Regions from separate parts of the Priestia sp. BR_2 genome, predicted to be linked through region 2. Evidence: predicted binding sites of a transcription regulator. Region 2 holds the regulator's gene; the other holds the start of a gene.
The links. The regulator CtsR, encoded in region 2, represses protease genes until heat stress. The targets are predictions, from matches to a motif close to ATGGTCAATAAAGGTCAAACA.

Region 1 (16,313 bases), on a different contig from region 2:
TGTGGCCGGATTCTTCAGCGGAATCATCTCCATTGTGGGTTCCATTGGGGTGCTCCTTTATCTAAACTGGAAAATGACGCTGACGATGTTTATCGTCATTCCGATAGCGGCGCTGATCCTTGTCCCGCTCGGCAGGAAGATGTACAAAATATCGCTGGGCATGCAGGACGAGACGGCATCGTTTACGGCGAATATCAGCCAGGTGCTGTCGGAGATTCGGCTGGTTAAAGCCTCTAATGCGGAGAATAGAGAGTATGAGAACGGGAACAAAGGCATCACCAACCTGCTGAATTTCGGTATCAAGGAAGGCGTAGTCTCTGCCTGGATCGCACCGCTGATGTCTTTTGTGCTGATGATGCTGCTGGTGGTGGTGATCGGGTATGGCGGATTGCAGGTATCCACCGGAGCACTGACCGCGGGAGAGCTGGTTGCGTTCATCCTGTACCTGATTCAGATCGTCATGCCGATGACGCAGTTAACGACGTTTTTTACCCAGCTGCAGAAGGCGAAGGGAGCGACGGAGCGAATATTGGAAACCCTGGATGCAGACGAAGAATCCATTACGGCCGGTGACGAGGTGGCGGATGCCAACCAACGGGTGTCGATCGAGAACCTTTCGTTCGGGTATAAGCCCGATGAGCTTGTGCTGCATGATATCAGCTTTCAGATGGAGCCGGGGACGGTCACGGCCGTGGTCGGGCCGAGCGGCGGAGGGAAAACGACGCTGTTCTCCATGCTGGAGCGCTTCTACCTGCCGCAGAAGGGACAGATCCGCTTGGGCAAGACGCCCATAGATACCTTCTCCTTACGTTCCTGGCGCGGATTGATCGGCTATGTATCGCAGGAAAGTCCGATGATTGCCGGAACCATACGCGACAACTTATGTTACGGAATGGACCGCGAAGTGAGTGACGCTGAGCTTCGAAGAGCGGCAGAAATGGCGTATGCCGATGGATTTATTGATGAACTGCCAAGCGGCTTTGATACGGATGTGGGCGAACGGGGCGTGAAGCTCTCGGGCGGACAGCGGCAGCGGATTGCCATCGCCAGGGCTCTGCTGCGGGATCCCAAGATCCTGATGCTGGACGAAGCCACCTCCAGTCTGGACAGCCGTTCCGAGATCGAGGTGCAGAAGGCGCTCAAGAACCTCATGGCTGGACGGACGACGATCATTATCGCGCACCGGTTATCCACGGTGGTGGGGGCCGATCAGATCATATTTATAGAAAAAGGAACGGTGACCGGCCGGGGAACGCATGATGAATTGATCGGGCAGCATGATATGTACAGGGAGTTTGCCGTTCAGCAGCTGCAGATGAATGAGGCAATCGAGGCTTAAAGGCAGCTTGTAGAGCCATAGAAGGAAGGGGGGCCATCATGGCAAAAATATTGGTTGTGGACGACGATCCGAACATCCGCGAACTTATCAAGGTGTTCCTGGAGGAGGCGGGGATGGAAGAGGTGATGGAGGCCTCGGATGGCGTTGAGGCCCTGTCCGTGATGGAGCAAGTTTCGGTCGATCTGGTCGTGATGGATATCATGATGCCCAATATGGACGGATGGGAGCTTTGCCGGGAGATTCGGAGGAATACCGGCATTCCGGTGCTGATGCTGACGGCAAAAGGGGAGACGAGGCAGATCGTGAAGGGTTTTGAGCTGGGCACGGACGATTATCTCGTGAAGCCTTTTGAGCCCGCGGAGCTTGTCGTACGCGTCAAAGCGCTGCTGAAGCGATATCAGGTAGCCGCATCGCAGACGGTCACGATCGGTAACCTGCAGATGAACCGCAAAACCTATGAGGCCAAAGCCGGCGATGAGGTTTTTACCTTGCCGTTAAAGGAGTTTGAGCTGCTCTTCAAGCTGGCCAGTTATCCGGGGAGCACGCTGCCGCGCGAACGGCTGATCGAGGATATATGGGGGTATGACTTTGAAGGGAACGAACGCACGCTGGACGTTCACGTGAATCGCCTGCGGGAACGGTTCCCGGAGGAGAAGTACCGGTTCAGGATTCGAACGGTGCGCGGCCTGGGGTATCGCCTGGAGGCAGGTGAGAGCTGATGAGGAGACCGCTCAAAATCTTGTGGAAAATCGTTCGGGAAACGATTCAGACCATCCTAATCTTCGCGGTCTTGGGAGCGTCATGGACGGCGGCGACTTACGTAACGCGGTTTGTTTACAACTGGACGGGAACGCCGCCATGGGATTATGCCGTCCAGCTGATCGACTTGTTTGTCGGCGTCATTATCTTCTTCCTGTGCATGCTGGTCGTGGGGATGTTCTTCAAGCACCGGCAAATGGCCATGCTGAATTCCATTACGGATGCTATGCGCCGGATCTCCCAGGGGGATTTCAGTGTGAAGATGGATGAACACCAATGGCGCGGGGAGTTCAGGATGATTGCTTCCGGCATTAACGACATGGCCGGCGAGCTGGGGCGCATGGAGACGATGCGGCAGGATTTCATCTCCAACGTGTCCCATGAAATCCAATCCCCGCTCACTTCGATTCGGGGGTTTGCAAGGGCGCTCCGAAATCCGCGTCTCACCGAGGAGAAGAGAGCCCGTTACCTGGAGATCATCGAGGGAGAGGGCCGCCGTTTGTCGCAGCTGAGTGACAATCTGTTGAAGCTGTCGTCTCTGGAAGGCGATCAGCCTGCCTTCGAAAGGGCCCGTTACCGGCTCGACGGGCAGCTGCGCGCCGTCGTGTTGGCGCATGAGCCGCAGTGGCTGGCGAAACGGATTCAGGTGGATCTCGATCTCGCCGAGATCGAGATTGAGGCGACGGAGGATCTGCTGAGTCAAGTGTGGACCAACTTGCTGCACAACAGCATCAAGTTCACGCCCGAGGACGGCATGATCACCATCGTGCTGAAGGCAGGGGAAGACGGAGCCGAGGTTACCATGACCGATACGGGGGTCGGGATGTCGGACTCGGATCAGCTGCATATCTTCGAGCGCTTCTACAAAGCGGACAAATCGCGTAATCGCGCGGCTGGCGGCAGCGGGCTTGGGTTGTCGATCGTGAAGCGGATCGTGGATATCCACCAAGGGAGAATAACGGTCCAATCGGAGCCGGGGAAGGGATCGGCATTTACCGTGGTGGTGCCATACAAGAGTTCCGGCGATACAAAGCAGTGATCGTGTGCGGCTTGAGTTATAAAGTTTGAGGCAGACGGAGCTGGATAACCACCCAAGAAATCGGTGATGGTTGCGGGCTCTCCTTCAGGAACTGGGGAGGGCATGGGGCGGAGTGTTTTGTCTTTTCTGAGCAAAGGGGGTCACTGCGTGGGAACATGGCTGGCTTCCGGGCACTTTTAGTAGGGGGCGGGTCATAGCCATAAATAAGGAGTAAGGACTTGTCGTCCTTACTCCTTATGGAGTTATACGCGATGCGATATGTACAAGCTTTCCGTTGACGGGGAGAGTATGTGATTAGCTAAAACAGTAGATAGCAGCGCGTTCGTACAAGCAGTAGCAATACAAGTCATATGAGCATATGAGCAATTCAACCATTAATAGGAATACAGGAAGTCAAGCATTACCAAAAGCAATCAATGCAAGCAATACAAAAAAACAGCTAGGGTAAGCTATTCAAGCAATGAAAGTGATTCATGCATTATAAGGAGTACACGCAATACAAGCAATACAAGCATTATACGCAATATAAGAAACAAGTGATATAAAGCCAAACCAGTAATACAAGTAGTTTAGACATTACAAGTAAGTCAACCAACTCAAGAAACCCAGCAACTCCAGCAACAAGTGATTCAAGGCATTACAGGGATGATACGAGAGCAATATAAGCTTTTCCTGGAAATCTTGGGGATTTATCGGACACCATAGACCTTATTTGCCAAAATCACGGCCATATTTGGAAATAGCGGACACTAGATCCGTTATTCAAGAATTTGTATCGGCAAATGCCGCTTTTTTGAAGGAATAACGGATCCTCGGTCCTGTAATTTTCGAAAAGTCCCTATTTTCCCTCGAATAAGGTCCTCTCGGTCCGTTAGCTGCTCTAAAGCAGCATGCAGCCATCGTATAACTATCGAAGTGGGCTCTAAATGATAATATGCAATATCATTCCATAGCCGTACGATAACAAGCAGATGCCATTCCATAGTCGTACGATAACAAGCAGATGCCAACCATAGTCGTACAATAACCGGTTGGTTCACTCTAACGGGCCAGCCGGACCATAGGTTGCAGCTTTGAACTGTCGACAACCATCCAAGCACACCCCGAGGCCACTCACCGTGCGCACAGGTGTAGTAGGCACGGTGTATGCAGCCGCACGGTAACAGATCGGTGAAGCTGGTTCAGCTGCACCGTTACAGCACCTTCTCCAGAAAGCTGATGGTCCGCTCATGCTTCGGGCTGCCGAACACCTCTTCCGGCGGACCTTCCTCTACGATATACCCGCCGTCCATGAAGATGACCCGGTCCGCAACCTCGCGGGCAAACCCCATCTCATGCGTAACGATCATCATCGTCATGCCCTCGCGCGCCAGGTCCTTCATGACGCCGAGCACCTCGCCGACCATCTCCGGGTCCAGGGCCGAGGTCGGCTCGTCGAACAGCATGATGTCGGGATTCATCGCCAAAGCCCGGGCAATCGCCACGCGCTGCTTCTGGCCGCCGGACAGCTGGCTCGGGAAAGCCTCCGCCTTATCGGAGAGGCCTACTCGGTCCAGCAGCTTCAGCGCCGTGGCACGTGCCTCGGCGGCGTTTTGCTTGCCCAGCTCGACCGGGGCGAAGGTAATGTTCTTCAGCACGTTGAAGTGCGGAAAGAGATTAAAATGCTGGAACACCATGCCGATGTTCTCGCGCGCCTTATTGATGTTCGTTTTAGGGTCATTGATATCCTGATCATGGACAAAGACCCTGCCAGCCGAAATTTCCTCCAGCCGGTTGATGCAGCGCAGAAAGGTGCTTTTGCCCGAGCCCGATGGCCCGATCACGCAGACAACCTCGCCTTCCTGGACTTGCATATCGATTCCCTTCAGCACCTCGTTCGTGCCAAAGCTCTTCTTCAGTCCTTCTATGCGGATTTTATCCATGACGCACCTTCCTTTCCAGACGGTCCGAAATTTTCGTCAGAATCGTGATCACGACCAGATACATGATGGCCACCACGAGCCAGATATCAAACGAGGCGAACGTTCTCGCAATGATGATCTTCCCGGATTGGGTCAGCTCGACCAGACCGATCACCGACAGGATGGACGTATCCTTCAGCGTGATCACCAGCTGGTTAATAAAGGTCGGAATCATGACTTTGATCGCCTGCGGAATGATGATTTTCATCATGGCTTTGCGGTATGGCAGTCCGAGCGAGCGGGCCGCCTCCAGCTGTCCGGGGTCAATGGATTGAATGCCGCCGCGAATAATCTCCGTGACATAAGCGCCGGCATTCAAGCTCAGCGTCAGGACCGCTGCGACGATCGGCGACATCGTGAAGCCGAACGCCTGCGGAATGCCGAAGTAGATGAAGAAGGCAAGCACCAGCAGCGGAATGCCGCGGAAGATGTCCACGAATACGGTGGCGATGCCCCGGAGCCATCGATTGCGACCGACCTTCATGAAACCGAAGATCAGCCCTAGGAAAAACGCAAAAAACAGCGACACGATGGTCAGCAGCAGCGTATTGCCAAGGCCCTTCAGCAGGGAAGGCAGCGACTCCACGATTAGTCCCCAGCGGCTTTGACTCGGTGCGCTTACGGCATTCTCACCGATATATTTTTCCTTAATGCGATCGTACTCTCCACTTGCCTTCAGATTCACCAAACCAGCGTTGAACTTCTGCAGAAGCTCCTGGTTCCGTCCCTTGCTGACGGCGAATCCGTAGGAGGCGCCGGGCTCCATCTCCGTAACGATCTTCAGACCGTTGTTCTGTTCCACTCCATAAGCGAGTACGGGAAAATCGTCAAAGCAGGCAACGGAATTGCCGGTTTTGACATCGTCATACATTTGGGCCGAATCGTCAAAAGGCACGATGGTGAAGCCGTACTTGGAGGATATGGATTCCGCGAAGCTGTAGCCCTCCGTACCGGTTTTGACAGCAACCTTTTTCCCCCTTAAATCCTCATAGGATTTGATGGATTCCTGGTCCTGGCGGATGGCCATGACAACGCCCGAATCAAAATAGGGATCGGAAAAATCGAATTTCTGCTTCCGTTCATCCGTGATACTCATGCCCGCGATGACGCCGTCCACCTGATTGGCTTCCAGCGCCTGAACCGCCGCATTGAAGCCGAGCGGCTTGATCTCGTATTTGAAGTTCTGGTCTTTCGCGATCGCATCCAGCAGATCCATATCGATGCCGACAAATTTGCCGCTCGCATCCTGGAATTCAAACGGGGCGAACGTAACGTCCGTTCCGATCTGATAGGTTTTGCCGGAGGCTGGCTCTCCCGCCGCGCTTACCGATCCATAGGGAACGCCAACGGCCATGAGGAGCAGCAGTGACATGAACACGTAGAATACACGCAATGATTTCATAATGACCTCCTGTTCTTAACACCGTGTAAGTTAGTTACCCATTAAGGCTTCCATGTTAAACAGCAGCTTCCGGCTTCATTCGGTATCTTATTTGGCTAAATAGCCAATCATGCCTAGAAATACCAATGAATTGGGCGCAAAAAAATATTACAAGAAAAATATCAAAACGCTCCGATTCGGATGCAACATTTACCAATGCCCTCACGTTAGAAGGGTAAGGCAAGCATGGCAGCGATGCCAATATCGAAGGAGGCTGACAAAGATGAAAAGATGGGTCAAACAAGTAGGTTCTATCATGATTGCAGGCGCACTGCTGACTGGCAGCACGGCTTGGGTCGGGTTGAGCGGAGCAACCGAGGTGCACGCGGCGGAGGCAGCACAGCAAAACCTTCTTACCGTACTTGGTAAAGGCGAGATCTCGGTGAAGCCAGATATCGTTTATCTTTCCATCGGGGCAGAATCATATGCGGAAACCGCAAAATCCGCACAGAAGAGCAATGCGCTGAAAATGGATAAGATTACGAAGCTGTTGAAAGAAACCTGGAAGATCGACGACAAGGATATCAAAACCGAGCAGTTCTATGTACAACCGAACTATACGTACTCCGATGAGAATGGACGTAAAGTGAAAAATTACACCGCCTATCATTCCCTGGAAGTTACGCTTCGCGATCTGAGCAAGGTCGGGGATCTGCTCGATGCAGCATCCGATGCCGGCGCCAATTCCATCGGCAACGCCCGTTTCTCGGTTGAGAACCGCGATGCATTCGAAGCGCAAGTGATTGATAAGGCGATGGCGAACGCAGACCTGAAGGCACAAGCGATGGCGAAGGCGTCCAAGCGTCAACTCGGTATCGTACTGAACATTGTGGAAGGTTCCGTTGGCGTAGATACCATCTATGGCCTCGAAAAAATGGCGATGGAGGCTCAGTCCACGGCAGCGGACGCTGGCGCAAACACATCCGTGAAGCCGGGCGAGATCAAAATCACGACACAGCTGTACGTGCAATACCAGCTGAAGTAGTCGCTTTAATCGACGCAGCATGCGAAAAAACCGTTCATTCCGGTCTTTATCGGGCGAACGGTTTTTTCGCATGTCTGTTAAAAAATGAAATACCATTATCCGGTGCCATATCCGGCCCTTCCCCTGTCGAAATACACAGAAAAGTGTTGTGTATAGGGGGAAAACGAGGTATAGTGAATATGCGAAAAACTGAACTTTGATCTAACGTTTAAAGCCATACCCATGGATATGGCTTTTTTTTCTTAGTAGAGACTTCTAACCGCCTCCACCCTTAAGAAACGGATTCTGCCAACCTGAGCATAACAGGCAGTAGGACCGTTTCTTCTTAGTGGAGAACGTTTTTGTGCATACTGGTAATAGGATGTACACATGGAAACGAACAGGTCACATTTTGAAGAAGGGGTTGATGCATGTGATTGAACTTGTCCGGATCGAGAAGCATTTTCAGGGACAAGCGGTCGTGCATCCGCTGTCGCTCTCCATTAAAGAAGGGGAATTCCTGACTTTGCTGGGCCCCAGCGGCTGCGGCAAAACGACGATTCTCCGAATGATAGCAGGATTCGAGCAGCCGACCGAAGGACAGGTATGGCTGGCGGGTCAGAATGTGACGGATATGCCTGCGAACAAGCGGGATTTGAATTTGGTATTCCAACACTATGCTCTGTTTCCGCATATGACCGTAGAAGACAATATCGCTTTTGGACTGAAAATGAAAAAAATGCCGCGCCAGCTCATCAAGGAGCGCGTGGACGAGGCTGTTGCGATGACGCAGCTGACCGCCTTGCGGGAACGCTTCCCGCACCAGTTGTCCGGCGGACAGCAGCAGCGCGTGGCCATTGCGCGCGCCATCGCCAACAAGCCGAAGGTGCTGCTGCTGGATGAACCGCTCGGCGCGCTGGATTTGCAGCTGCGGAAGAACCTGCAGTCCGAGCTCAAGCATTTGCAGCGGACGCTCGGGATCACGTTTGTATATGTAACGCACGACCAAGAGGAAGCCATGATGCTATCCGACCGGATCGTCATCATGAACCATGGACGGGTAGAGCAAATCGGCACGCCGCGCGAGATCTATGCGAGACCGCAAACGCTGTTTGCCGCCACGTTTGTAGGGGAGAATAACGTCTTCTCCTCGCCTGAGGGGCTTTTTGCCGTACGGCCGGAGAAACTCATTCCCCAGCGGGAATCGGGTGCCAAGAAGAGCGGCGTGATTGAGGATGTGCAGTACCTCGGCAGCGTTCATAAGCTGCTGGTCCAATTGGACGATGAGCCGATGAAGGTCACGATTGCCCTCGATATCTCGGATGACCATCCGTGGGAGGTTGGCGAACGGGTTGGGGTGAACTGGAACGCCAAGGATGAGGTGATCATCGGGCCATGAGGAAATCAAGGTTCCTGTTGACTCCGGTGCTGCTGTGGTTATCCCTGTTCCTAATCGTTCCGATGCTGATCGTGGTCGGCATTTCCTTTCTCTCGCGGGATTCGCTCGGGAATGTCGTGTTTTCCTTCAGTCTGGAAGGATACAAGACTTTTTTTGATCCATTATATTTGGGCATCTACTGGGATACCTTGGTACTGTCGCTGCTGACTACGGTGATCTGCTTGTTAGTCAGCTATCCTTTGGCCTATTATATAGCCAACGCTTCCCCGCGTATCCAAACCTGGGGATTGATTCTGATCACGGTTCCGTTCTGGATCAACTTTTTGATCCGAACCTATGCGTGGGTTCTGCTGCTCCGGACGCAAGGCGTAGTGAACAGCCTGCTGCTGTGGGCGGGATGGATCGACGAGCCGATTCAGATGCTGTATACGTACGGCGCCGTACTGCTCGGGATGGTGTATAACTTCATTCCGTTCATGGTGCTGCCGATTTACGTGGCCTTGGAGCAGATGGACAAACGTCTGCTGGATGCGGCCAGCGATCTGGGCGCTTCCAGATGGAAGGCATTTCGGCATATTACCTTGCCTCAGAGCAAGTCCGGCATCATGACGGGTGCGGTTCTGGTCTACGTATCGACTTCCGGGATGTTTGTCGTCACGGATATATTGGGGGGCGCCAAGTCCTCCATGATCAGCAATATCATTCAGCAGCAGTTCCTGGGTGCGCGCAACTGGCCCTTTGGAGCGGCGTTATCGGTTATTTTTGTGATTACGTCCTTGGTGCTGATCCTGCTCTTTAACCGGGCGATGCAAGCCCGCCATCAACGCGTAGGGGAGGGGAGATAAGTGAAAAAGAAGAATCACCCGCTGCTCGGGGTTCACTCTTTCCTTATGATGGCTTTCATCTATGTACCCATCGTCATGATTATCATCTATTCCTTTAACGATACGCGGCTTAGCGGCAATTGGGAAGGCTTTACGATGGATTGGTATGTGTCGCTATTCCAGAATCGGCACGTGATGGAAGCGCTGATGAACAGTTTGACGGTGGCCGTCATCTCGACGATCGTTTCCACCCTGCTCGGGACTGCAGCGGCGCTCTCGCTTCGGAATTTGGGGCGTAAAGGCCGCAGCGGCATGAATGGCCTGCTGTATCTGCCGGTCATCATCCCGGATATTATTATGGGGCTGTCGCTGCTGGTGCTGTTCAGTCAACTGAACATGCCGCTTGGCAAGGCAACGGTGATCATCGCCCATATTACGTTCAGCCTGTCGTACGTCTATGTCGTGGTAACGGCCCGACTGTCGGGGATGGGCAAACAGCTGGACGAGGCTGCCCAGGATTTGGGCGCCACGCCTTGGCAAACGTTCCGGCACGTCACGCTGCCGCAGATTGCACCGGGCATTATCTCCGGCGCATTGATTGCTTTCACGCTGTCGCTGGACGATTTTATGGTCAGCTTTTTCGTCGCCGGCCCAAGCTCAACAACGCTGCCGATCTATATATACGCTCAGGTGAAGCGCGGCATCTCGCCAGAGATCAACGCGCTGTGCACGCTGCTCATACTGGTCAGCATCACGCTGATCCTGTTAGCCCAATATATTCTTAACCGCGGCAATGGGCAGAAGAAACACAAAACATTACCGATCTAAGCGATAGAAACGCTTTTTTCGAAATAAAATTAAAACATGCAAGTGGAAAGAGAGGAGATATTGAATTGAAAAAATCAAGATGGACCCGCCTGCTGACGGCAGGCATGGTTGCGGTATTGTCTGTAGGACTGCTGGCCGGCTGCGGCTCGGATAAGGAGACGCTTCATATTTACAGCTGGGCGGATAACTTCGATCCCGAGGTGCTGAAGGACTTTGAGGAGAAGTTCGACGTGAAGGTAACCTACGACAACTACGCGAACAATGAAGACCTGCTGGCTAAGATCAAGGCTGGCGGCAGCGGTTATGACCTCATTCAGCCGTCCGATTATATGGTCAAAACGATGATTGAATCGGAGCTCCTTGAGCCGCTTGACATGAATAATATCCCGAACTTCGTCAATATTACGGATACTTTCAAAGATCCGTCTTATGACCCGGGCAATAAATATTCGATCGTTTACACGTCCGGCGTAACGGGAATTGCATATAACAAGAAGTATGTGAAGGACGAAATCAACAGCTGGGAAGACCTCTGGAATCCGGAATACAAGGGCAAAGTCCTGCTTCTGGACGACAACCGTGAAATGATCGGCATGGCGCTGAAAAAGCAAGGGAAATCCAACAGCAGCACGGATGAGGCGGAAATCACGGCTGCATCCGATGAGCTGAAGACACTGCTGCCCAATGTCCTTGCGTTTGATACGGACAATATTAAGCAGAAGATGATTCAGGAGGAAGGCTGGATTGCCACGGTTTGGTCCGGTGACGCAGCGTTCATCGCGGCGGAGAATCCGGATGTAGCGTACGTGGTGCCTGAAGAAGGAGCGACCATATTCTCGGACAACTACGCGATTCCAAAAGGTGCGAAGAATAAGGAGCTGGCCGAGAAATTCATCAACTTCATGATGGAGCCTGAAGTCAGTGCCAAAAACTATGAATTTATCGGATACAGCAATCCGAACACGAAAGCGATGGAATTCCATAGCGAGGAATACCGCGCCAATACGATGATCAACCTGACGGAAGAGGAGCTGGGCCGTACCGAGTGGCTCGATAATGTCGGTGACTCGCTCTCCGTCTATGATCGTTTATGGACCGAACTGAAGAGCGGTCGTTAGTATAAGCTTCAGTTCTTCATCTTTTTGTAATAAAGGAAGCCTGTCCCCTAAAGGGGATGGGCTCTTTTTTTGCAGAGCAGAATGAGACATTAGTCCCAAAGTGGGAAGAATTGGCCGATTTTCAGGAATTCCACCACAACTTCAGGATCCTTTTCGTTGTTATATATAAGGAGGTTGTATACCGTTTAGGCCCGTTTTTTATAAATGGGGTATCCCAGAAAGGAAGAAGCAGCTTGAGTGATCTGACGAGCATGGGGTTTATTGCTTTGATTGTTGCAGGCATCGCTGCTGTTTTATTTCTGAATTTTTTCAGGAAAAGCGCGCTGCATCTGCTGCTGACGAGCATTCACAGTGCACTCGTTGGCATCGGTTTGATTCTTCTTGCTTACGTTGTCCAAGGCAGTGAACTACTGCTGCTTGCGGGTTCAAGTGCTCTCTTGTTCGGTGTGTTTCTTAGCGCAGCGGCGTTCGTCCGGAAAGAATCATGAGAATGTATAGGTCCTATGGCATGGAGTCAAAATTGTCATTCACTTTGTTACCAATACATTGAAAGCTTTCCTTATAATGATTAAGGGTAATAGATTAACAACTAACGGAAACTTAATTTAACAAAGGTGGAATTCTGATATGAATCCTAAATTTCGTGTATGTGCATCATTAATTGCAACTAGTGTCCTGCTTGGTAGTCTTGGTTTGAGCGGACAGGTCATCGATGCAAGCGCCGCTAAGGCACCCGTTTCCGCCAGCCAAAAAACGTCGAAAAATGAAGTTGTACTGAAATGGAACGGCAAAACCTTGTCACAAAAAGGTCTAGTGCTGCATGGGGTAACTTATGTGCCAGCGACCGCTTTGCGGGATGGTCTGGGGATGCCTCTTAAATATGATTCCAAAAACCGCACGTATACACTGGGTAACGGCTATAACAAGCTGAGCGCCGCCGTGTACGCTGCAAGCGAAATCGGCATTCTGGTGAACGGTTCGTATGCCGGCGAGCCGGGCGGACAGATCATCAATGGACGTCTGTATCTGCCGTTCAAAACGATCAGCGAATACATGGGCGTTCAGGGACAATGGAATCCTTCCTTGAAAACACTGAGCATGACACAGAAGAAGCTGAATGACATTACCATTAAATCGGTTGCGCTCAAGAAGAATATTCAGGGCGTAGACGCTGTTGTGAATTATCCTGTAATCAGCGGACTCGATAATGCGGAGGTCCAAGCCGAAATCAACAAAGTGTTGAAAGAAAATGCGTCCGGCGTAATCACCGGTGCGGAAGGAAACGCCGAAGAATTCCCGCCGTCGGAATCCAGTTTCCCTTACGAATTCAGCGGTGACTTCGTGGTCCATTACAACCAGAACGACATCCTGAGCATTACGGCGTATGATTATTCGTACACCGGCGGTGCCCATGGCATGACCTTCCGTAAAAGCTTCACGTTCTCCTTGAAGGACGGCAAGCAAATGAAGCTGGGCGATTTCATCAACATGCAGGGCAAGAACAAGCAGAAGCTGAACAACCTTGTGCTGAGCAAGATGAAGAAAGAGGGAGGTTACCTCGGCGGTTTTGAGGGAGTGCCTGCCGATGCCGACTTCTATGTGAAGGATAACGCGGCGGTGCTGTACTTCCAGCTTTATGAGTACACCGCCTATGCCTATGGATTTCCTGAGTTTGAGCTGAAGCTGAAAGAGTGGAAGTAAGAGTATAGGATAGGCGGTTTGTGTAAACTGTAATCATTAAATTTCATACTATAGCTTGTTTAGATACATGATGCTGTCCTGATGTAACACTGTGCTGGAATCCGTTGCGATAAATCCCCTGATCAATTGAGCGTGGAGCATATACTCCTGCGCCCTATGATCAAGGGGATTTTTTGTGAATCTCACCATAGGTGTGCCCTTTTTCCCCTCCCCTCAAGTTAAGATAGCCCTTTTAAGAGGGGCATGGCCTTACCGTCTTTATGTTTTATTGAAAAAATCGTACCGAAGTGAGAGTATCCTTGGAAGAGCAGCGCGTTCGCCTTTGAAATCGGGAAACAACCTTTTTCAATTCATTCCAGTTTCCCGATTTCAACAGCGACCGAAGGGGACACTCTCACTATTTAGTATTCGAAGTTTTCAATGGATCCAGAGGATAAGAAAAGGCAGGCACCGGATAACGGCGCCTGCCCTTTACTTCATTTCTTTTATAAGCCTTGCGGCGGTGTGTTTTCCAGTACTTGATCGATCAGGCCATACTCTTTGGCTTCGTCAGCCGTCATGAAGTAGTCGCGATCCGTGTCCTTCTCGATGCGCTCCAGCGGTTGGCCGGTGCGTTCGGACAGGATGCGGTTCAGCTTGTCGCGCATTTTGAGAATGCGGCGGGCGCGGATTTCTATATCCGTGGCTTGACCTTGTGCGCCGCCGAGCGGCTGGTGAATCATGATCTCGCTGTTAGGGAGACCGTAGCGTTTGCCTTTGGCGCCTGCGTTAAGCAGGAATGCGCCCATGGAAGCAGCCATGCCGACACAGATCGTCGAGACGTCCGGCTTGATGAACTGCATCGTATCGAATATCGCCATACCTGCGGTAATGGAACCGCCAGGGCTGTTGATGTAAAGATGAATATCCTTCTCGGGATCCTCAGCCGACAAGAACAGCATTTGGGCAATGATGGAATTGGCGACCACGTCATTTACGTCGGAGCCGAGGAAGATAATGCGGTCTTTCAGCAATCTGGAATAGATGTCGTACGCCCGCTCACCGCGGTTGCTTTGTTCAACGACCATAGGTATAAAACTCACGTGGAAAACCTCCTCTTAAGTACCTCATATAAATACTGTTACCGTATTACCCACATGATAAACAATTTAAATCAAAAAGTCAAAGAAAGTCAAACTATTGAGTAAAAAAAAGAGCCGTTATGGGCACTTTAGGGTAATCAGTATAGAGAATAAATGTTATAATGGCGCGCCCGCGAGGAATCGAACCTCGATCTCAGGCTCCGGAGGCCTACGTCATATCCATTGGACCACGGGCGCACAAAAATCAGCAACGAAGTTGATTATACCGCATCTATTTCAAAAATACAATAGCGGACAAAACTTTGTTCCTATTATATAGACGAGCCGGTAGTTGGCCATAATGTATAAGAATGCCTGGGGTAGAGAAATATACTTTCGGACACTTGCAACCGGCATGATTATTGGTTAGAATAAGGGTGGGACTTAAAAAGTTTAACTGGGACATTTTACGACCAGGTAGGAGAGCCGAGACGAAGTTTGCAGGAGTGGAATGCATGCGTAACCTATTAGAAATACAAGAGCAACTTCTGCCGGATCTGATGGACACTCTTAAACGAAGGTATACCATCCTTCATCAGATCAAGTTGTCCGGAATTGTTGGCCGAAGAACACTGGCTTCATCGTTATCGATGACCGAGCGTGTTCTCAGAGCAGAGACTGATCTTCTGAAAGCGCAAGGGCTGATCGAGATTGAAACGCTCGGCATGCGGATCAGCGGCTCAGGGATATGCTTGCTGGAGGAGTTGGAACCGGTCATGAATGAGTTGTTCGGACTGGTTGAACTGGAAGAGAAGATTCGTCAGGCTTACGGGCTTCGTAAAGTGGTCATTATTCCCGGTGACAGCGAGTCATCTCCGGAAGTCAAACGTGAGCTTGGCCGGGCCGGAGCAAGAACGCTGCTTAACTTTGTCCAGGATGGAGATACGATTGCCGTAACAGGCGGCTCCACGCTCGCCGAAGTGGCAGAGCAGATGTCCTCTTTGCCTGGCGGCGAACCGTTGACAAGCACTTGGTTTGTGCCGGCGCGTGGCGGCCTCGGGGAGAGCATGGAGATTCAAGCGAACACCATTGCTTCCAAAATGGCTAAGCGCGTTGGGGCTGAGTACCGATTGCTTCATGTTCCGGATCTGCTCAGCGAGGATGCTTATCAATCGTTGGTTCAGGATCAGCACATCCAGGAGATCGTGGATGTGATCAGGCGCAGCCGCGTCATTATTCACGGCATCGGGGATGCCATGGAGATGGCCAGACGGCGGAAGCTGGATGAAGGCTCTATCCGGAACTTGCAGGCAGATGGCGCGATCGCGGAATCCTTCGGCTATTATTTCAGCGAAGATGGCGAAGTTGTCCACAAAATGCTTACCCTTGGACTCCGGCTTGAGGATATTATGCGGACGGAGACCATCATCGGCATTGCTGGAGGGCAAGGCAAGGGCAAAGCGATTCACGCGGTGCTGAAATTCGGACACGAGGACATTCTCGTTACGGATGAAGCCGCGGCATTGGAAGTCGAGAAGGAAATTGACGCCGGCATTTGAGTCCGCGGGCGTACAACAGATTTTTCATTTTTTGTTGTCTCGATTGGCTTAACGGCCAATCTTGAATATATAAATTTTACAAATATGGAGGGAACTACTCATGGTTAAAGTAGGTATTAACGGTTTTGGACGTATTGGACGTAACGTATTCCGCGCTGCGCTGAACAACAGCGAAGTTGAAATCGTGGCAATCAACGATTTGACGGACGTAAAAACGCTGGCACACCTTTTGAAATATGACACGACTCACGGCAGACTGAATGCAACTGTTGAAGCTAAAGAAGGCGCACTCGTTGTAAACGGCCGCGAAGTGAAAGTAT
Region 2 (16,313 bases):
CAGGAGGCAACCGCATTGCGTAGCTTTGGAAATCTCGTCTGGAACGAATGGCTCAAAATGTTTAAGAAACGCAGCTTCTTCTTGCCATATGCGCTTTTGGCTGGAATGGTGATCTTCACGGCGTTCTTGCTCTTTAAATTTTCCAATGGCGGCAGCACCGGCTATGAATTTGCCCAGATCGCTGTAACCACCAAGGGAATGGGGCAAGTGCTGACCCTGCTTGCCATTGTTGTGACGGCAGGAGCCGTAGCGAAGGAACACAGCATGGGAACGATCAAATTGCTGCTTATACGTGCACAGAGCCGCTCCAAAATTTTGGCATCGAAATATGTGGCCGTATTGATTTACATCTTAACACTGGTGGCCTTCATGTTTGCTGTAGCCGTGCTGACCGGCCAAATTACGTTCGGCATGGATGTCGGCTCCGTTACGCTTGGCGATGTGCTCATTGGAGCAGTGAACAACCTGGTGTATACGATCGTTTATGTAACGCTAACCTTTATGGTAGGCATTCTAACGAGATCCACCGGTCCTGCAATCGGTATCGGCATGTTCATGGTCATTATGGAAAGCATGGTGGTACAGCTGCTTGCGCGTTACTCCTGGTCTAAATACCTGCTGTTCCTGAATGTGGATCTTTCCCTGTACAGCGGTGGCGCAAGCTCCCCGGTACCAGGCATGAGCTTAACGTTCTCAATTATTGTGCTCGCTGTATATCTCCTCTTGTTTCTTGCGGCAGGCTTTGTTACGTTTAAAAAACGGGATGTCGCATAAGGAGCCTGAGTTCGAGGTAGAGCGGCGGAAAGGAGCAACCCGACAGTGAGTATCGAATTTGACAATAATCTGCCGATCTATTTACAGATCATGACGTATCTGAAGAAAGAAATCATCATCGGCAAACTTTTGCCCGGTGATAAAATCCCATCGGTTCGAGAATTAGCGAGTGAGCTTCAAATAAATCCAAACACGGTGCAGCGAACTTTTCAGGAATTGGAGCGTGAGGGTATTGTGGAGACGCGGCGGGGATTGGGCCGATACGTAACAAGCGAGGAATCGAAAATCATGGAAATCAAAAAAGAAATGGCCGGCGATCTGCTGGAACGGTTTATACGCGGCATGCAGGAGCTCGGCTTTAAAGATCAGGATATCATTACGATCGTGGAAGATGCTGTGAAGCAGCCATGATCCAAAAAGCGGAGGTGAGACCATGGTGGAAAATCTGTTACAGGTACGAAGCGTGACCAAAACGTATGCCGGTAAACGCAGAGCGCTGCATGATGTCAATCTGGATATCAGCGGAGGCAAAATCATCGGCTTGCTGGGTACCAACGGCAGCGGCAAGAGCACGCTGATGAAGATTGCGGCCGGTTTGATCCAGCCTACGGCAGGTGCCGTTTACGTGAACGGCAAACCCGTGGGGCTGGAGACCAAAGCCAGCGTGTCCTTCATGCCGGACCGGCCGATGACAGAATCCTGGATGAAGGTCTCGGATGCGGTGGCGTACTTCAAGGATTTTTATGAGGATTTTAATGTAGAGAAGGCAAACAGAATGCTGGACTTCATGAATTTAAAGACCAATGATCGCATCAGCTCCCTGTCCAAAGGGATGAATGAGCGCCTGCAGTTAACGCTCGCCTTGTCCCGCGAAGCGAAGCTGTATATGCTGGATGAACCCATCGGCGGGGTGGATCCCGTAGCCCGTGGAAAAATTTTGGATGCCATCGTTGAATTCTACAACGAGGACAGCAGCATCATAGTTTCGACTCATCTTGTCCGGGACATCGAACGGATATTTGATGAAGTGATCTTCATTCGTAACGGCGAGGTTGCCATGCATGATGAAGTGGAGAACATCCGCCTAAAACACGGAAAAAGCATAGATGAGATGTTTAAAGAGGTGTATGCGGAATGATGAGACTGCTGAAATACGACTGGAAGAGAAACTCGACCACGCTGCTCGGCGCTTTTGCGATTCTTCTTATCGTGCAGATCGCGATTACGGTGACAGGTTCGATAAGAGATTGGGAGCTAGGATTGAGTTTCGGTTTAAGCATGCTGGCTTATGGCTCTGTGAGTGTTTTGCTCCTTGTGGTCACTGGCAAGAACTTCGGCTATAACATCAAGGCATATCACCGGCGTCTGCTCCCCGTCCGTTCCGTCTGGAGCGTGATTTCCTCCCTCATTCTGGCGTGCGCGAGTTTACTGGCGCTGTGCCTACTGATGGCACTGCATTTGTGGTACTACTGGAACGTTGCCGGCATCCCATGGGAAATGATCCGTTTTTCCGATTATCCTGTTATGTATTATGTAGGTCTCGCCCTGTTGACGGCATGGAAATTCATCTTCCTGATGATTACGATATTTTTTGCCATTGCCGTGGCCAACAGCATCACGAAGAAAGGCAGCGTATGGATCGGCATTCTGGTGTTCTTTGTATTGCATAATGTCCTGTCCTGGATCAGCCAGCTGTTCTTCGGAGAAGAGGCAGCATGGGTTGGCCCGATGGCGACCATTTCCTTCGAGAATGAGGCTGATTTCACCGTATCTGCCGCGCAGTATACGTTAGCATGGGGCGCATTTGCTTTTGAGGTCATTGTGGCGGCCTTGATCCTATATGCCACGGTGTATCTCGTTGATCGGAAGGTTGAGGTTTAACTTAAGGAATATGAGGATTTAATACTATAAACGGACCAAAGAAACTGCCTATCCAAGGCAGTTTCTTTGGTATGAATCGAGAAGGAAAACCGCTAGGAACACAGAACTAGAACCTTAGCAGTATGCCGCTATCAATCCATGGACTCCAATTTATAGGCAAGAGATAGCGGATAAAATTCGAAATATGATTTAAACATTATAACGTTATATTCACGTTCAGGATGTTCTGTGCTATGCTATAACCATGGTATTAAGATAAAGCAATGCAAATCGGCAGGTACTGAAGAGGATTTAAGGCTGGTCCGGCAAGGCTGAAGGGGTGAAACGATGAAGATTTTGGAACAGCGTTTTGTTTTGCGCAACGTACAGACGGTGGATGATGAGAAGCCTTTTGACATTGTCATGGAGAACGGGTTCATTACCGAAATAACGGATGCGAATACGGCATCGGGTGACAACGGTTTTGACGGTACGGGATTATATGTGTCCAGCGGTTGGATCGATATGCACGTCCATGCGGTCGCCAAGCTGGAGCCCTACGGCGATGCCATCGACGAGATCGGCGTTCAGCAAGGCGTCGCCACCATTATCGATGCAGGAAGCTGCGGCGCGGATACGATTGGAGAATTGGCAGCCGAGGTTGCCAGGGCCAAGACAAACGTGTTTGCTTTTTTGAATATTTCCCATATTGGACTTCAGCGGATCGACGAGCTTTCCAGTTTGGAATGGATCGATCCCGAGAAGGCAGCAAAAGCGGTATTGACGTATCCTGACCTGATCATCGGGCTCAAGGCAAGAATCAGCAAAAGCGTAGTGAAGGACAATGGCGTAGAGCCGCTTCGACTCGCAAGGAAACTGTCCGGGAAAACGGCCCTGCCGCTGATGGTTCATATCGGATCAGGGCCTCCTGTGATTGAGGAAGTGCTGGAGCTGCTTCAGAAGGACGACATAATCACTCATTATTTGAACGGGAAAGCCAACAATTTATTCGATTCGGGCGGAAAGCCGATTCCTGCCCTGACCGAAGCGATTGCCCGCGGCGTTCATCTGGATGTCGGCCATGGTACGGCGAGCTTCTCGTTCCTGGTGGCGGAGTATGCAAAAGCCCAAGGGATTAAGCCGGATACGATCAGCACCGATATTTATCGCGGCAATCGCATCCATGGTCCGGTGTACAGCCTGGCCAATGTCATGAGTAAGTTTCTGTATCTAGGATACGGCTTGCAGGAAGTGGTCGCTGCGGTAACGGACCATGCAGCCGCATGGCTGGGCCGTCCGGAGCTGGGCCGAATTCAAGTCGGCGACGCTGCCCACCTTACCCTGTTCGCGGTGCGGCAGGGACCGATGAGTTTGACCGATTCCGAAGGGGAGACCCGAATCGCTGACCGATATATCGAAGCCAAAGGAGTGGTAGTCAATGGATCATTCATTACATGCTAAATACGGGTTGAAACGCGTGGTGAACGCCAGCGGGCGCATGAGCATTCTTGGTGTGTCGGCACCGACGGATACCGTCATGGAAGCCATGCGGATCGGTGGACAGAGTTACGTGGAAATCGCGGATCTGGTAGATAAAGCAGGCGATTACATGGCGCGCATTCTCGGCTCCGAAGCGGCGGTTGTCGTCAATTCGGCTTCCAGCGGCATCGCTCTATCCGTGGCTGGAATCGTCACCGAGGGCAATCGCCGGCGCAGTGACCGACTGCATCAGGAGCCGATTGCGAAGAACGAGATCATCCTGTTTAAGGGGCATAATGTGCAGTATGGAGCTCCCGTCGAAACGATGGTTTATCTCGGAGGCGGCAAGGTCGTAGAGGTAGGGTACGCCAACGAAGGGCGTAAGGAGCATATCGCAGAGGCGATAAATGAACGGACCGCTGCCATTTTATACGTGAAGTCCCATCACTGCGTGCAGAAAAACATGATTTCGGTGGAAGAAGCGGCAGAAGTGGCCCAGGCACATGGAATACCGCTGATCGTGGATGCCGCTGCCGAGGAGGATATCCAGAAGTATGTGAAGTACGGAGATCTGGCTATTTACAGCGGTTCTAAGGCAATCGAAGGTCCGACCTCCGGTATAGTAGGCGGCAAGCGCCAATACGTGGAGTGGGTGAAGGCGCAGCTGCATGGCATTGGGCGGAGCATGAAGGTCGGCAAGGAAACGACGTTTGGATTGCTTCAGGCGCTGGATGAGTATATGGTGAAGGAAGATAAGAGCGAGTTGGAGAAGGCGGCACTGGAGGAAATGAAGTCCTTATCGAAATTGCCGGGCATTGAGGTTACGATCGTGCAGGACGAAGCGGGAAGAGCGATCTTCCGGGGACGCGTGAAGGTCAATGAGGAGGCGGCAGGGGTAAGCGCCAAATCCATGAACGATCAGCTGCGCGAAGGCGACATTGCGGTGTATACCCGGGATTACGGCGTACGCCAGGGGTATTTTGATATCGATCCTCGCTCGCTTTCCGGCGATGATTTGCAAGTCATTATAACGAGAATACAGCAGATTGCAGGGGGAAACTAAGATGGCAAACATGGAGAAACGTCTTTACAGAAACCGCGCGGCATTAAACGTTCTTGCAGGCAGCATTCAGAATGCGAAGGAAATATTCGAAGCTTCGGAAGGGCATGTGCTGGTCGGCGTATTGTCGAAAAATTACCCGAATGCGCAGGAAGCCGTCATCGCGATGAAGGAGTACGGGGCCGTCATCGAGGATGCGGTATCCATCGGCTTGGGCGCCGGCGATAACCGTCAAGCGGCGGTGGTCGCGGAGATCGTGAAGAGCTACCCGGGCACGCATATCAATCAGGTGTTTCCGGCGGTCGGTGCAACCCGTGCCAACCTGGGCGGCGAAGAAAGCTGGATCAACAGCCTCGTGTCCCCTTCGGGACAAGTGGGCTACGTGAACATATCTACCGGACCGGTGAGCGCTGCCGGATCGGACAAAGCCGTCGTCCCCGTAAAATCGGCAATCGCGCTTGTACGCGATATGGGCGGCAACGCACTGAAGTATTTCCCGATGCAGGGCTTGAAGCTGGAAGAGGAGTATCGTGCGGTAGCGAAGGCATGCGCGGAGGAAGGATTCGCGTTAGAGCCGACGGGCGGAATCGATAAAGAGAATTTTGAAGCCATCGTCCGCATCGCGTTCGAGGCAGGAGTACAGCAGGTCATCCCTCACGTATACTCCTCGATCATCGACTCGGCCAGCGGGGATACGATCATTAGCGACGTGCAAGAGCTGCACCTTAAGTTAAAAGCGCTGGTTGATCAATATGCCTAAGACGATCGCTGCATTTGGCGAAGTGATGATGCGTCTTCAAGTACCAGGGTATGCTTCCTTGGCACAAGCGAGCCACCTGAACTATTCCTTTTCCGGGACGGGCGTCAACATCGCGTCGGCCGTGGCAAGGTTTGGCCATGACGGCTACCTCGTCAGCACGCTTCCGGACAACCCGCTTGGCGAAGCGGCGATCTCATATCTGCGCAAGCTTGGGATCGGCACATCGCTCATTAGCCGCGGGGGCAAATATGTCGGCATGTACTTTCTGGAGAATGGGTTTGGCGTTAGACCCGGTCGCGTGACCTATACGGATCGCCTTGGCAGCAGCTTTAATACGGCGGAGGATGACATGTACGATTTCGATGCGATTGCCGAAAAGATCGACATGATCCATTTTTGCGGCATCACCCTTTCCATGAACGACACCGTGCGGGGCCAGATGAAGGTCTTGGCTCGCAAGGTCAAGCAAAGCGGCGGAACGGTTGTGTTCGACTGCAACTACCGTCCTTCCTTATGGGGCGCGGACCGCTACGATTTCGCCAAGCCGCACTACGAGGAAATGCTGTCTTTGGCGGATATCGTCTTCATGAACGAGAAGGATGCCATCCATATCCTTGGCATGGAAACCACCCGGGAGGATCGGCACGAACAGCTGCAGGAGTTGATTCCGAAGGTGGCGGCGAAGTATAATATTACGGTTGCGTCGGGTACCCACCGCAAGATCAACGGGGACAATACCCATTCCCTGCAAGGCTATCTTTACACGGATGGAGCGTTTCATTTTTCCCAAACGTTGACGTTCTCCGTTCATGACCGCATCGGGGCGGGCGATGCCTATGCCAGCGGTGTGATTCATGGGATCTCGGAGGGATATGAGCCGGGCCGGACGGTTGATTTTGCCGCAGCGGCGGCGATGCTTGCCCATACCGTAACGGGAGATACGCCGACGGCAAACGAACGCGAAGTGCTTCAGGCGATGAGTCATCATATGTCTGACGTGGAAAGGTAGGAGGAAGCATGTCGATCACGCGGAAGAACGGTCCATTATACTTGCAAATCAAGAAGATCATTAAAGATCGGATTCTGCATGGGGTATATCCACTTGGTTCCCATATTCCTTCCGAGCCGCAGCTCGAACAGGAATTTAACGTCAGCAAAATGACGGTTCGCAATGCGATCCAGGAATTGTACCAGGAAGGGTATGTAGAGAAGCGGAGCGGTGTGGGAACGATCGTGACCCGGAACACGTCCTTTTCCAAGCTGTCCAAGGGGAAGCTGTTTACCGAGATTTTGGTTGAAGAGGGCCACCAGATCCGGAAGCGCCATCTGAAGACGGAATGGGTGCACAATGAACCGGATAGCGAATTGTTCCTGAAATTCGGTGAGCGGTGCCTGCTGATCGAGCGGCTGTATTTGCTGGACGGGAGCCCGTTTATCTACTACACCCATTACGTATCGTCCCTGGTGGACATGGGGGAGGAGTTCGATTCAAGCGAACTGCCGTCCTTGTATGAACGTATCGAGGAGAGTCAAATCACGCTGGAGAATTTCCGGGACCGTTTCCTGGCGACCGTGGCTAATGAGGAGATTGCCTCGCTGCTGGAAGTGAGCGCCGGGACCCCGTTACTGAAGCGGTTGAGATCCTCCTACGACCAGACGGGCAGCATCATTGAATACAGCATCGGGTATTACAATACGGAGCTGCAGCATTATTTGATCAGTTATGATGCTTAAGATACAGAAAACGACAGGAAGAAGTGGCCAAGAGACCGGTTTTAATCCGGAACGTTGGCTGCTTCTTTTTTTATTCCTTCGGTTGAATTGTTCTTCGGAAAAGGGCTATAAGCGATCGAAGAAGTGGGTACAATAAGAATACAGGCATAGCGCGAACATTTGAGAAGTACCCTCTTGGCAAAATGAAAAAATGTGCTATAATGAGATCAAAGTCAAAGAAAGTCAAAGTCAACGAGAGGGTTCGCTGATTTTGATTATGGTTAATCAACGTATAAGCAAGGCTCTGTGCGGACGTGTAAGATCACTATCCGTCTTAACGTTTCAAACAGTGGAGGATGAACAGACCATGCGTAATATCTCTGATATTATCGAACAATACCTGAAGAGCATTTTGCAGGAAAGTCCGGAAGGAACCGTCGAAATTCAACGCAACGATTTGGCGGAGCAATTTTCTTGCGTTCCTTCCCAGATCAATTACGTGATCAGCACACGGTTCACGCTGGAGAAGGGCTTTCTTGTCGAGAGCAAGCGCGGCGGGGGCGGATACATCCGCATCCAGCGTATCGAGCTTCCCCAGCATACTGCACTCCAGCAGCACCTTCATCATACCATCGGCAGCATGATTGACCAGACGGTAGCGGAAGGCTTGATCTACCAGCTGGAGGAATCCCGGTTTTTGACGAAGCGGGAGGCCAGCCTGATGCGGGCCGCCGTTTCAAGGGAATGCCTGAATGTGAAGCTTCCTTATCGGGATGAGCTGCGCGCAAGGATTATGAAGGCGATGCTGATTTCTTTATTAGGTAAGTGAGTCTGTGTAAGGAGGCATCGGAGTATGTTATGCCAAGAATGCGGTAAACGGCCGGCGACACTTCATTTCACCAAAATTGTGAACGGGGAGAAAACGGAGTTTCACTTTTGTGAAACTTGTGCCCGCGAAAAAGGGGAATTGATCCCCGGTACGTCGAATGGTTTTTCTATACACAGTTTGCTGTCAGGCCTGCTGGATCTGGATCCTTCAGGCAAGGGCCAGACCCCCGGTGCGAAAACGGCCCAGACGCTGCAATGCGAGGAATGCGGCATGACGTATTCCCAGTTCAGCAAGCTTGGCCGGTTCGGCTGCAGCGCGTGTTATAAATATTTCTCGGATCGATTGGATCCGTTGTTCAAGCGAGTCCATGGGGGAACTTCCCATGTGGGCAAAGTGCCGAAGCGTACCGGCGGCCGGATTCAGATCAAACGCCGGATCGATGAGCTTAAAAAGGAGCTTCAAATGAGGATCCTGCAGGAGGAATTTGAAGCGGCTGCCGAGATCCGGGACCAAATCCGCGAGCTGGAGCGTAACATTGCTCAGGGATAAGATCGTTACATTTTGCACTTTAGTAGGAGGAATGCGTGATGTCTAATCTCCGGTTTACCGATTCGGCGCTGAGCGAGTGGATGCGCGGGAACGGTCAGGATTCCGACATTGTCATCAGCACCCGCGTGAGGGTGGCGCGCAACCTGCAGCATCTTCCTTTCCCGCTGCTCGCAACGGATCAGCAGTCGGGAGAAGTGCTAGAGCGCCTGACCCATGTGTTAAAGGATAAGGAGGATTTGCAGGATTTCGGGCATTTGCATGTAATTAAATTAAGTGAGATTGATGAGCTGGATAAGAAGGTTCTCGTCGAGAAGCATCTGATCAGTCCCAATCTGGCTAATGAATCCCGGAACGGTGCCGTCATCCTTACCGAAGATGAATCCGTCAGCATTATGATCAATGAAGAGGATCACCTGCGCATACAGTGTCTGTATCCCGGATTTCAGGTTCGGGAGGCATGGAGCCGCGCGACGGCGCTGGATGATATTTTCGAATCCGAGATCGATTATGCTTTTGATGACAAAAGGGGTTACCTAACGAGCTGTCCGACCAATGTCGGCACCGGCCTTCGCGCTTCGGTCATGATGCATCTGCCCGCGCTCGTCATGACGCAGCAGATCAATCGGATTCTCTCGGCCGTATCGCAGGTAGGCTTGACCGTTAGAGGAATTTACGGCGAGGGCAGCGAAGCTTTAGGCAACCTGTTTCAAATCTCGAATCAGATTACGCTCGGGCAAACCGAGTCGGAGATCATCGAGAATCTTCACAGCGTGGCCCTGCAGATCATCGAGCACGAGAAGAATGCCAGGGCGCGGCTCCTCAGTGAATCCAAGCTCCGTATCACGGACCGGGTCATGCGTTCATACGGCATCCTGTCCTATGCAGCGGTCATGGATTCCAAGGAAGCGGCTCAGCGCTTGTCCGATGTTCGGCTAGGCGTGGATCTCGGCCTGCTGGAAGGGCCGGAAATTCCGGTCATGAACGAGCTGAACGTGAAGACGCAGCCGGGATTTCTCCAGAAGACCTATGGAGAGGGCATGAATCCTTCCGAACGCGATATGTACAGGGCTAAGCTCATTCGCGAGACATTGGGCAACCGTTAAGAAGTCGTTAGTTATTATTTCTCGGTTTACAGTTGGATGACGGTATAAACGTCTTAGCCGGCGATACACCGAAATCCGCGAGGTTCAATATATTAATTGAAACGTGGAGGTGCAATACTATGATGTTTGGCAGATTTACGGAACGCGCACAAAAGGTGCTTGCATTGGCTCAGGAAGAAGCGGTACGCCTGGGTCACAACAATATCGGCACAGAACATATCCTGCTTGGACTTATTCGTGAGGGAGACGGCATTGCAGCCAAAGCGCTGATCGGACTTGGACTTGGTCTTGAGAAAATCCAGGACGAAGTGGAGACATTAATCGGACGCGGACAGGAGCAGCCAACCAACATTGCTTACACGCCTAGAGCGAAAAAAGTGATTGAGCTCTCCATGGACGAAGCCCGTAAGCTTGGCCATACGTATGTGGGAACCGAGCATATTCTGCTGGGGTTGATTCGCGAGGGCGAAGGGGTTGCGGCACGCGTGCTGAACAACCTGGGCATCAGCCTGAACAAAGCCCGTCAACAGGTGCTGCAGCTGCTGGGCAGCAGCGAAGCGGTGTCTAGCCATCATGGCACGCCGCAGAACGTGAGCACGCCTACATTGGACAGTCTCGCTCGGGATCTGACCGCCATTGCCAAGGAAGGCAATCTGGATCCGGTCATTGGCCGCAGCAAAGAAATCGAGCGCGTGATTCAGGTGCTTAGCCGCCGGACCAAGAACAACCCGGTACTGATCGGTGAACCGGGAGTAGGTAAGACGGCGATCGCGGAAGGCTTGGCACAGCGCATCATTAACAATGAAATTCCGGAGACGCTGCGCGACAAACGCGTGATGACGCTGGATATGGGCTCAGTCGTAGCGGGTACGAAATACCGCGGCGAGTTTGAGGACCGCCTGAAAAAAATCATGGATGAGATTCGTCAAGCCGGCAACATCATTCTGTTCATCGATGAGCTGCATACCTTGATCGGCGCAGGCGGAGCAGAAGGAGCCATTGACGCTTCCAACATCCTTAAGCCTTCATTGGCGCGCGGAGAGCTTCAGTGCATCGGGGCTACCACGCTGGACGAATACCGCAAATACATTGAAAAAGACGCTGCACTTGAGCGCCGCTTCCAGCCGATCACGGTGGATCAACCGTCGCCGGAGGAAGCCATTCAGATCCTGTACGGTCTGCGTGACCGTTACGAAGCGCATCACCGTGTGAAAATTACCGACGAAGCGATTGAACAGGCCGTGAAATTGTCCGACCGCTACATTACGGACCGCTTCCTGCCGGATAAAGCGATTGACCTGATTGACGAGGCCGGTTCGAAAGTTCGTCTTCATACGTATACCATACCGCCAAATCTGAAAGATCAGGAAGCGCATCTGGAGGACATCCGCAAGGAGAAAGACGCGGCCGTCCAAAGCCAGGAATTCGAGAAAGCGGCAGCGCTGCGCGATACGGAGCAGAAGCTTCGCGAGGAGCTCGAAGTCACGAAGAACCAATGGAAAGAAAAACAAGGACGTACCGATTCCGAGGTAACGCCGGAGGACATCGCCGACGTTGTCGCCAACTGGACCGGTATTCCCGTCAATAAACTGAAGGAAGAAGAGACCGAGCGTCTTCTGAATCTGGAAGAAATCCTTCACAGCCGCGTAATCGGCCAAGAGGAAGCCGTCAAGGCCGTAAGCCGTGCGGTTCGCCGGGCACGCGCAGGACTGAAGGATCCGAAGCGCCCAATGGGCTCCTTCATCTTCCTGGGTCCTACCGGGGTAGGTAAAACCGAGCTGGCACGAGCTCTTGCCGAGGCCATGTTCGGAGATGAGAATGCGGTCGTGCGAATCGACATGTCCGAGTACATGGAGAAGCATTCCACGTCGCGTCTCGTCGGAGCGCCTCCGGGATATGTCGGCTACGAGGAAGGCGGTCAGCTGACCGAGAAAGTGCGCCGCAAGCCGTATTCCGTTGTCCTCCTCGATGAAATCGAGAAGGCGCACCCTGAAGTATTCAATATCCTGCTTCAAGTGCTGGAAGACGGACGCCTGACCGATTCGAAGGGCCGCGTGGTGGATTTCCGGAATACCCTGATCATCCTGACTTCCAACGTCGGAGCGGAAGCGATCAAGAAGAACTCCACGCTTGGATTTACCGCCGTGACGGATGCAGGCCGCGATTATAACAACATGAAAGGCAAAGTGATGGATGAGCTCAAGAAGAGCTTCCGTCCGGAGTTCTTGAACCGGATCGACGAGATCATCGTGTTCCACTCTCTGGAAGAGAAACACATTGCCGAAATCGTGACGCTGATGTCCGACGAGCTGCGTAAACGCCTGAAAGAATTCGAGGTGCATTTCGAACTCACGGACAAGGCGAAGGCCTTCATAGCGAAGGAAGGATACGATCCGGCCTTCGGTGCCCGTCCGCTGCGCCGGGCTATCCAGAAGCACATCGAGGATCGCCTTTCCGAGGAGCTGCTGAAAGGCAATGTGGCCAAGGGCGACTCGCTTGTCATCGATGAAGCGAACGGCGAACTGGTTGTGAACAAGAGTGAAGGTGTAACGGCCGCATCGGCCGAAACGGAATAAGATAAATAACATCACCCCGCTGGAGTCAAATCCGGCGGGGTTTTTGATTTAAATGTTAACGGAAGATGAAGGCTTTGTATGGGGCAGATACATGGATGCTTAGAGGTTATATGGATGAATGGCATATTACGAAAACAGATCCCTCATGTATCAACCCAGCGGAGAGGAAGGAATCGTTCTGAAGAAGCGACAGCGGTCGCCTTTAAATTGATTTCGATTCCAGTTCCCTGGTTTTAACAGCGATCGCAAGAACGATCCGGCAGCGAAGCGAACGCGGTTTTTCAGCAGCAATTAACGCATGTTCACCCCCTGCTCCTTCAAATTTGAAACAAATCCATTTCATCCCGCGTAAAGTTTCCAATTAACCTTTACGTTGAATTATAAGAAATGGTAAACTTTGAGTAATGCCTGATTTTGCAGGGTTTTACGGAATCCGACAAATGATGCGCGACATAAAGGAGACTCACATGGCAAAAACTAAGACGAAATTTTTCTGTACCGAATGCGGGTATGAAGCGCCCAAATGGTTCGGAAAATGTCCGGGCTGCCAATCATGGAATTCCATGGTAGAGGAGACCGAGACGGTAATCAAGACCCAGGGGATGAATTCCCCTCTTTTTCATAGTAAAGAAAAACCCCTTTCGATCATAAATATAGAAAGCGGTAAAGAACCCAGAATCCAGACGGGCATTGCGGAATTGAACCGGGTGCTCGGGGGCGGGCTGGTCCCGGGCTCGCTCGTGCTAGTCGGCGGCGATCCCGGCATCGGGAAATCCACGCTCCTGCTTCAAGCCTCCAACCGACTGGCCCAGAACGGCATTCGCGTTCTGTACATTTCCGGTGAGGAATCCGTGCGCCAGACCAAACTGCGCGCTGACCGGCTCGGGGCGCTGTCCCCGGAGCTGTTTGTCCTCTGCGAAACCAATCTGGAATCGATCGAGGAAGCCATTGAGAACGTACAGCCTGGCTTCGTTGTCATCGACTCCATTCAGACGGTGTACTTGCCTGAGGTAACCAGCGCGCCGGGCAGCGTATCCCAGGTTCGGGAATGCACGGCCCGCTTTATGCGGCTGGCGAAGGTGAAAGGCATCGCGACCGTCCTTGTCGGACATGTGACAAAAGAAGGCGCCATTGCAGGTCCAAGGATGCTGGAGCACATGGTGGATTGTGTGCTTTATTTTGAAGGAGAGCGTCATCATACTTACCGCTTGCTTCGCGCGGTGAAGAATCGTTTCGGTTCGACGAATGAGATTGGCATTTTTGAGATGGGTGAGGATGGGCTTCGGGAAGTCGGGAATCCATCGGAGCTCTTTTTATCCGAACGGCCTTTGGGCGTAGCGGGTTCGACCGTAGTTGCAAGCATGGAGGGTACGCGCCCGGTTCTGGTAGAGCTGCAGGCGCTCATCTCCACGACGCACTTCCCGTCACCGCGCCGGATGGGCACAGGGGTGGACCATCACCGAATGAACCTGATCATTGCCGTGCTGGAGAAACGGATGGGGATGTACCTGCAAACCCAAGACGCCTACCTGAACGTAGCGGGCGGCGTGAAGCTCGATGAACCTGCGGTGGATCTGGCCATTGCGGTCAGCATCGCATCCAGCTTCCGCGACATACCGACCAAGCCGTACGACGTTATTTTTGGCGAGGTGGGGCTGACCGGCGAGGTTCGCGCCGTTTCAAGAGCGGAGCAGAGGGTAAGAGAAGCCGAGAAGCTGGGTTTTAAGCGCGTTCTCATGCCGGAGAAGAGTTTGAAGGGATGGAAGCATCCGAAAGGAATACAAATTATCGGAGTCAACACCGTTGCAGATGCATTAGCGGTTGCGTTAGATTAGGGGGCATACGAAGGTGAAAGAAACGAGCCAACTGGACAAAATGAATGATTTGCTGAAGCTGGTAGCACCGGGAACGCCGTTTCGCGACGGACTGGAGAACGTGCTGCGGGCGAAGACGGGCGCCCTGATCGTTGTAGGCTACAGCCCGGAGGTAATGGAAGTTGTCGACGGCGGCTTCTCCATTAACTGCGATTTTTCGCCAAACTATTTATACGAGCTCGCTAAGATGGACGGCGCCATCATCTTGAGTGAAGACTTAAAACGAATCTTATATGCAAATACCCAGCTGATCCCGGATTCCTCGATCTCTTCCATCGAGACAGGGATACGGCACAGAACGGCGGAGCGGGTGGCGAAGCAGACCGGCAAGCTGGTGGTGTCCATCTCGCAGCGCCGCAACATTATTACGCTGTACCAAGGCTCGCTGCGGTATGCATTGAAGGAAATCGGCGTCATCTTAACCAAGGCGAATCAGGCCATACAGACGCTGGAGCGATACCGCGTGGTGCTTAACCAATCGCTGACCAACCTCTCGGCATCCGAATTCGAAGAGCTGGTCACCATCCCGGAAGTCGTGAACGTCATACAGCGGGTCGAGATGGTGCTCCGCATCAAGAAGGAGATCAAGCGCTATATCAACGAGCTCGGCAACGAAGGCCGACTGATCAGCATGCAGATGGATGAGCTTGTGAGCAATATGGAGGAGGAGGCTTGGCTGCTGTATGCAGACTATGCCCGGGAGTACAGCGAGGAGAAGATCCGAGAGATCATTCTCGCGCTCAAGCGTTCAACGGATGAGGAGCTGCTGGACATTCACCATATCGTACGGCTTCTTGGATACCCGGCTTCCGCCGCTGCTTCGGAGGAAGAAATACTGCCGCGCGGTTACCGGATTTTGAACAAAATCCCGCGCCTTCCGAATGTGATCATCCGCAACCTGGTGGACCAGTTCCATGACTTATCCAGCATTATGACCGCTTCCATCCATGAGCTGGATGAAGTAGACGGGATCGGCGAGGTTCGGGCGCGCACCATCAAAGAAGGCTTGAAACGCTTGCAGGAACAAGTATTCATTGACAGACAAATCTAAAAGCCCTACAATCGATGTTCGAACGTACATGAACGAGGTGAATATAAAAATGACGAAATCAATTCCGAACATGTTTACTTTAGGTAATCTGTTTCTCGGAATGATTGGTATCATCTTGGCGACGGAAGGTCGAACGAGTATGGCTGCCATTATGATTATCATTGCCATGCTCCTTGACGGACTGGATGGTCGGGTAGCTCGGGCCTTGAATGCCCAAAGCGAATTCGGCAAGGAACTTGACTCCTTGTCCGATGTGATTTCATTTGGCGTAGCACCGGCACTTATTATGTATACCGTAGCGTTTACGGATATTAATACCGCATTGGCTTGGACGGTGACCGCCATATTTCCGATGTGCGGCGCACTGCGGCTTGCAAGATTCAATGTTCGTCCGGGCATCCCGGGATATTTTATCGGCCTGCCGATCCCCGCAGCGGGAGGCGTGCTCGCCACCCTGGCGTTGTTCCATGAAGAGATTACAGCACCTTATATGATTTTTGCCGTACTATTGCTTTCTTACCTCATGGTTAGCTCAGTCAAGTACCCGAATTTCAAAAAGATCGGCATTCCGAAAACAGCGATTAAATTTACGCCTTTGGTCATCATTGGCGCCGTGATGGTAGCCGTGTTCTTTCCGGAGCAGACCTCCATGCTGATCTTCGTGCCTTTGGTGTTGTATGCTGGT

Region 1: a site for CtsR is predicted at 14,531-14,551, ahead of clpP (ATP-dependent Clp endopeptidase proteolytic subunit ClpP). Genes of this name have one in related genera too.

Annotation. Positions count from the first base shown of each region.
Region 1 covers NZ_JAVFHM010000252.1:58,229-74,541, forward strand. Annotated here, with positions in the region: gene RB298_RS20310 (ABC transporter ATP-binding protein) at 1-1,339, shown strand, start outside; gene RB298_RS20315 (response regulator transcription factor) at 1,378-2,058, shown strand; gene RB298_RS20320 (sensor histidine kinase) at 2,058-3,137, shown strand; gene RB298_RS20325 (amino acid ABC transporter ATP-binding protein) at 4,331-5,059, opposite strand; gene RB298_RS20330 (amino acid ABC transporter substrate-binding protein/permease) at 5,052-6,491, opposite strand; gene RB298_RS20335 (SIMPL domain-containing protein) at 6,763-7,524, shown strand; gene RB298_RS20340 (ABC transporter ATP-binding protein) at 7,931-8,902, shown strand; gene RB298_RS20345 (ABC transporter permease) at 8,899-9,747, shown strand; gene RB298_RS20350 (ABC transporter permease) at 9,748-10,554, shown strand; gene RB298_RS20355 (ABC transporter substrate-binding protein) at 10,620-11,672, shown strand; gene RB298_RS20360 (hypothetical protein) at 11,906-12,160, shown strand; gene RB298_RS20365 (PdaC/SigV domain-containing protein) at 12,300-13,373, shown strand; gene clpP (ATP-dependent Clp endopeptidase proteolytic subunit ClpP) at 13,859-14,455, opposite strand; tRNA gene RB298_RS20375 (tRNA-Arg) at 14,618-14,692, opposite strand; gene RB298_RS20380 (sugar-binding transcriptional regulator) at 14,950-15,993, shown strand; partial or broken gene RB298_RS20385 (glyceraldehyde 3-phosphate dehydrogenase NAD-binding domain-containing protein) at 16,094-16,313, shown strand, end outside.
Region 2 covers NZ_JAVFHM010000115.1:3,127-19,439, forward strand. Annotated here, with positions in the region: gene RB298_RS03705 (ABC transporter ATP-binding protein) at 1-23, shown strand, start outside; gene RB298_RS03710 (ABC transporter permease) at 16-774, shown strand; gene RB298_RS03715 (GntR family transcriptional regulator) at 820-1,185, shown strand; gene RB298_RS03720 (ABC transporter ATP-binding protein) at 1,208-1,912, shown strand; gene RB298_RS03725 (hypothetical protein) at 1,909-2,655, shown strand; gene RB298_RS03730 (amidohydrolase/deacetylase family metallohydrolase) at 2,992-4,095, shown strand; gene RB298_RS03735 (DgaE family pyridoxal phosphate-dependent ammonia lyase) at 4,073-5,176, shown strand; gene dagF (2-dehydro-3-deoxy-phosphogluconate aldolase) at 5,178-5,933, shown strand; gene RB298_RS03745 (sugar kinase) at 5,926-6,942, shown strand; gene RB298_RS03750 (GntR family transcriptional regulator) at 6,951-7,667, shown strand; gene RB298_RS03755 (CtsR family transcriptional regulator) at 8,014-8,475, shown strand; gene mcsA (protein-arginine kinase activator protein McsA) at 8,500-9,024, shown strand; gene mcsB (protein-arginine kinase McsB) at 9,063-10,127, shown strand; gene clpC (ATP-dependent protease ATP-binding subunit ClpC) at 10,247-12,703, shown strand; gene radA (DNA repair protein RadA) at 13,171-14,538, shown strand; gene disA (DNA integrity scanning diadenylate cyclase DisA) at 14,552-15,628, shown strand; gene pssA (CDP-diacylglycerol--serine O-phosphatidyltransferase) at 15,678-16,313, shown strand, end outside.